2 regions of the Streptomyces sp. NPDC092296 genome follow, and region 2 is predicted to be linked to the other one. Evidence: riboswitches for the same ligand, from Rfam matches in the RefSeq annotation. Region 2 holds a riboswitch; the other holds the start of a gene.

Region 1 (2,451 bases), on a different contig from region 2:
TCGCCGTCGGCCAGCGTGGTGGCCTGCCAGGCGCCGCGCGGCACCACGGCCTCGTTGACGGCGGCGGCCACCCCGGCGGGCGCGGCGCTGACGGTGGCCACCACCTCGGCCAGGGTCCGGTCGGCCGGGACGCGGCGCGGCTCGCCGTTCACCGAGAGGGCGATCTGCGGGGCCGCAGCGGCTCCCGGGCTGTCGTACGGGCTCATCGCAGGGCCTCCTGAAGGGTGTCGCGGGTGAAGCGGGAGGGCAGGAAGGGGACGGCCGGCTCGGGCAGCCGGCCGGTGGCCAGGTACTCGGCCACCAGGTCGCCGGTGACCGGCGTCAGCAGCACCCCGTTGCGGTAGTGGCCGGTCGCGGCGACCAGGCCGGGCAGCGCGGTGGGGCCGAGCAGCGGCGCGTTGTCCGGCGACCCCGGCCGCAGCCCGGCGCCGGTCTCCACCAGCGGCAGCTCCGTGATGCCGGGCAGCAGCTCATGGGCGTCCCGCAGCAGCTCGTACACGCCGCCGGCGGTGACCGTGGTGTCGTGCCCCAGCTCCTCCACGGTGGCGCCGATCACCAGCTCGCCGTCGGCGCGCGGCACCAGGTAGATGTGCCGGCCGCGCACCACCGCGCGCAGATTGCGGGAGAGGAACGGCGCGTACACCGGCGGCACCCGCAGCCGCAGCACCTGCCCCTTGACCGGACGCACCGGCGGCAGCACGCCGTCCGGCAGCCCCGGCAGCAGATGGCTGCGGCTGCCCGCCGCCAGCACCACCTGGTCGGCGGTGAACTCCGTGCCGTCCTCGGCCAGTGCGCCGACCGCCCGGCCGTCCGCCACGGTCAGCCGGGCGGCGGCCGACGCCACCAGGGTGACCCCGGCGCGGCGGCAGGCCGCCACCAGCGCGGCGCCCACCCGGCGGCCGTCCACCTGGTGGTCGTCGGCGACATGCAGGCCGCCGCGCACCGAGGGGGCGAGCATCGGCTCCAGGCGGCGGCACTCCCGGCCGGTCAGCCAGCCGGAGTCCAGCCCGAGCCGCTGGTGGAAGTCGTACAGCTCGCGCAGCTCCGCCCGGTCGTCGGCGTCCAGCGCCACCGCGAGGGTGCCGCAGGCGCGGTAGCCGGTGGGCAGGCCGGACGCCTGCTCCAGCTCGGCCGCGAAGTCGGCGTACCGGGCGTTGGAGGCCATCCCCAGCCGCAGCAGCGGCTCCTCGCCGTACTGGAGCTCGGTCACCGGCGCCAGCATCCCCGCCGCCACCTGCGCGGCGCCGTGCCCGGGGTCGGGGTCGAGCACGGTCACGGCGAGGCCGCGCTGCGCCGTGCGCCAGGCGACGGCCAGCCCGATGATCCCACCGCCGACGATCAGGACGTCGGCATGCGTGCGTGCCAAGATTCGGATGCTCCCTTCGCCGGCATGACCCGGATCAGGTTCGGACGGTCGGAGGCCGCCGCAGCCTCCCTCTCAGCCCGGTGCGCCGGGCTCCCGTGTTCATGCTCCTCCCACCATAGCGCCGCCCCGTGGCGGGCCCGAAGGGGCCTGCCACGGGGCGGCGGGTGGGTGCACCGGGCCGGCCGTCCGCCGGCGGCGGGCCCGGCGCGGCTCAGTCGGCCTGCCGGGTCCGCGCGCGGTGCGCGGCGATCAGCTCGGCGTAGCGGTGTCCGCTGCTCTTCACGGTGCGCTGCTGGGTGTCGTAGTCGACGTGGACCAGGCCGAAGCGCTTGTCGTAGCCGTACGCCCACTCGAAGTTGTCCAGCAGCGACCAGGCGAAGTACCCGGCCAGCGGGACGCCCCGGGCGACCGCGCGGGCGCAGGCGGCGAGGTGCTCCTCCAGGTAGGCGGTGCGCTCGGGGTCGTGCACCGAGCCGTCCCGGCCCACGGTGTCCTGGTACGCCGAGCCGTTCTCGGTGACGTAGACGCGCTGGGCGCCGTATTCCTCGGAGAGCCGCACCAGCAGTTCCTCCAGGCCGGGGCCGTGCACCTCCCAGTCCATCGCGGTGCGCCGGGGGTCCGGGCCGGGCTGCTGCCGGGCGTAGGGGACCGGGCCGGTCGGGTCGTCCGCGATGATCTGCCGGAAGTAGTAGTTCAGGCCCAGCCAGTCCAGCGGTGCGGCGATGGTCTCCAGGTCCCCCGCGCGGATCGGGAGGTCCACCCCGTACAGCTCGACCATGTCCTGCGGGTAGCCGCGCCCGTGGATCGGGTCCAGCCACCAGCGGTTGGTGTGGCCGTCGGCCCGCAGCGCGGCGGCGCGGTCGGCGTCGCTGTCGCTGGCCGGCTCGATCGGGCTGAGGTTGTTGACGATGCCGACCTGGGCGCCGGGGCAGGCCGCGCGGACCGCCTGCACGGCCAGGCCGTGGCCCAGGTGCAGGTGGTACGAGGTGCGGACGGCGGCGGTGAGGTCGGTCAGCCCCGGGGCCATGTGGCCTTCGAGGTGGCCGATCCAGGAGGAGCAGAGCGGTTCGTTGAGGGTCGCCCAG
Region 2 (2,451 bases):
CGGAGAACTTGACCGTGAGCTTGCCGCCGTTGGCCGCCGGGGCGACCACGTGGTTGTTGGTGAGGATGTGGCCCTCGGTGTCGTACACGAAGCCGGTGCCGGTGCCGGACTCCTGGGAGCCCTCCGCCTTGATGGTGACGGTGCTGGGCAGCGCCTTGGCGGCGATGCCCGCGACGCTGGTGGGGGCGCGGTTCAGGGCGGCCTGGTCGACGGTGGAGGAGATGGTGGTGCTGCTGCCGACGCTGCCGGAGTCGGAGTTGCCCGACACCAGGGCGCCGATCCCGCCGCCGATGCCCCCGGCGGCGATGGCCACCGCCGCGACCAGCGCGATCAGCCCGCCGTTGCGGCGGCGGCGCGGCTTGCCCTCGGCGGTGGCGCCGACCGGGTGGTCCGCACCGCCGCCCCAGCCGCCGACCGGGTGGCCTGCGCCGAACGGGTGAGTGCTGGGCGGCGGCCAGGCCGCGCGGTCGGCCTCCGTCTCAACGGCGGCCGCGGGACCGGCACCGTACGGCGCCGCGCCCGGCATGGCCGGCGTCTGCGGCGGCGGGTACGCGGACAGCGGCTGCTGTGCCGTGGCGCCGGGGTCGGCCGGGGCGGGCGGCGGCGGGTACGCGGCCGGCGGCGGAGGGACGGCCGCGGACGGCCCGCCCACCGGGGCGACGGGCGGCGCACCGGCGGACGGCACGGCGGGCTGCTGCGCCGTACGGTCGGGAGCCGGACCCACCGCGTCCTGGCCGCCGGCGGGCTGCGCCCCCTGCGGCCCGGTGAACCCACTCTCGTGCTCGGTGCTCACGGACGACCTCCATGGATGACAGGACCTTGGGACACAGCATTTCCCATCGCCCGTCTGAATGCCGTAAGCAGCACACCCGTGCGGATGGTGGGTTCCTTAGCCGGGGCTGATCTCCGCAGGCCCCGGCCTTGGCCTGGCGGCCCGGTACGCCTAGCATGGCGTGTCGAACTGACACGCGGGAGCTTGGACCTCGACCAGGCTGAGAGGGCACCGGTCGGCCGTACAGGGCCGAGGGGGTGCCGACCGCCGGAACCTGACCGGGTAATGCCGGCGTAGGGAGCATCGGCCGTGACGGCTTCATCGTCCTCGCCTTCGGGCATGTCCACCTCCACCCTGCCCGCCCCCGGGCCGGACCACCCCGGCGGCGAGGCCCCGCTGGTGCTGGACACCACCCCGCCCCGCCCACTGGGCTTCCGCGACCAGGCGGCCTTCTGGGCCAACATGGGCATCAGCCTGATCGGCTTCAGCAGCGCGGCGACCGTACTGGGCACCGGCACCGGCACGCTGTCCTTCGCCGCCGCCGCGACCGCGATCGTGGTCGGCACCGCCGTCGGCACCCTGATGCTGGCCGTCGCCGGGGTGATCGGCGCCCGCACCGGCGCCCCCGCCATGGCGGTGCTGCGCGGCCTGTTCGGCACCCGGCTGTCGTACCTGCCGACGGTGCTCAACATCGTGCAGTGCGTCGGCTGGGGCGTGTACGAGCTCACCGTGATCGCCATGGGCGCCGAGGCGATGACCCACGGCCGGGGCTGGCACTGGCTGTACGTGGTGGCGGCGGGCGCGGTCACCACCGCGCTGACCATCCGGCCGCTGGGCGCCATCGCGCTGCTGCGCCGGTACGTGGCCGTGGCGGTGGGCGCCGCGATGGTGTACTTCACCGTCCAGCTGGCCCGGCAGGGGGTGCCGGACCCGGGGGCGGGCAACTGGCACGGCTTCCTGGGCGCCACCGACTACGTCCTGGCGGTGTCGATCTCCTTCGTACCGCTGGCCGCCGACTACACCCGGCACTCGCGGACGCCCGGTGCCTCCTTCTGGGGGACCTTCTCCGGCTACACCGTGGCGCAGGTGTGGTGCTTCGTGCTCGGGCTGATGGCGCTGCTCCAGGCGCACGGCGACAGCTCGCGGATCTTCGACACCTTCCTCGGGGTCACCGCCGGGTGGGCGTTCTTCGCGGTGCTGGTGCTGCGCGAGGTGGACCAGTCGTTCGCCAACGTCTACTCGACCGCGATGTCCGTCCACAACCTCTTCCCCAGGGTGGACCGGCGGGTGCTGACCGTCGGGATCGGCGTGCTGGTGACGGCGCTGGCGGTGCCGGTGAAGGAGTTCGGCAGCTGGTACTACGGCTTCCTGGGGCTGATCGGCTCGGTCTTCGTGCCGCTGCTGGCCGTGCTCGCGGTCGACTACTACCTGGGGCGCGGCCGGCGCGGCGGCTGGGACCTGTCCGAGTCCGCCCCGGGCCGGCCGCTGATGCTGCTGCCGTGGCTGCTGGGCTTCGCGACGTACCAGTTCCTCTCGCCGTCCGACATCGGCGGCTGGTGGGCCGGCTTCTGGGACCACGTCCACGGCTGGGCGCACTTCACCCCGCAGGAGTGGACCTCCGCCTCGCTCTTCGCCTTCCTGGTGCCCGCCCTGGTCACCTGGGCGCTGACGCCGCTGAC

What was found. Region 2 has a riboswitch for thiamine pyrophosphate ahead of ACIQGZ_RS01985 (purine-cytosine permease family protein). Riboswitches for the same ligand answer to the same signal wherever they lie in the genome.
Region 1: it holds a riboswitch for thiamine pyrophosphate, as region 2 does, so the genes downstream of both, thiO (glycine oxidase ThiO) here and ACIQGZ_RS01985 (purine-cytosine permease family protein) in region 2, are expected to answer to the same signal.

The regions. Positions count from the first base shown of each region.
Region 1 is NZ_JBIVRB010000003.1:213,527-215,977, forward strand. It holds gene thiS (sulfur carrier protein ThiS) at 1-206, opposite strand, end outside; gene thiO (glycine oxidase ThiO) at 203-1,366, opposite strand; TPP riboswitch at 1,360-1,473, opposite strand; gene ACIQGZ_RS11400 (GH1 family beta-glucosidase) at 1,578-2,451, opposite strand, start outside.
Region 2 is NZ_JBIVRB010000001.1:436,976-439,426, reverse strand. It holds gene ACIQGZ_RS01990 (S1C family serine protease) at 1-793, opposite strand, end outside; TPP riboswitch at 959-1,089, shown strand; gene ACIQGZ_RS01985 (purine-cytosine permease family protein) at 1,112-2,451, shown strand, end outside.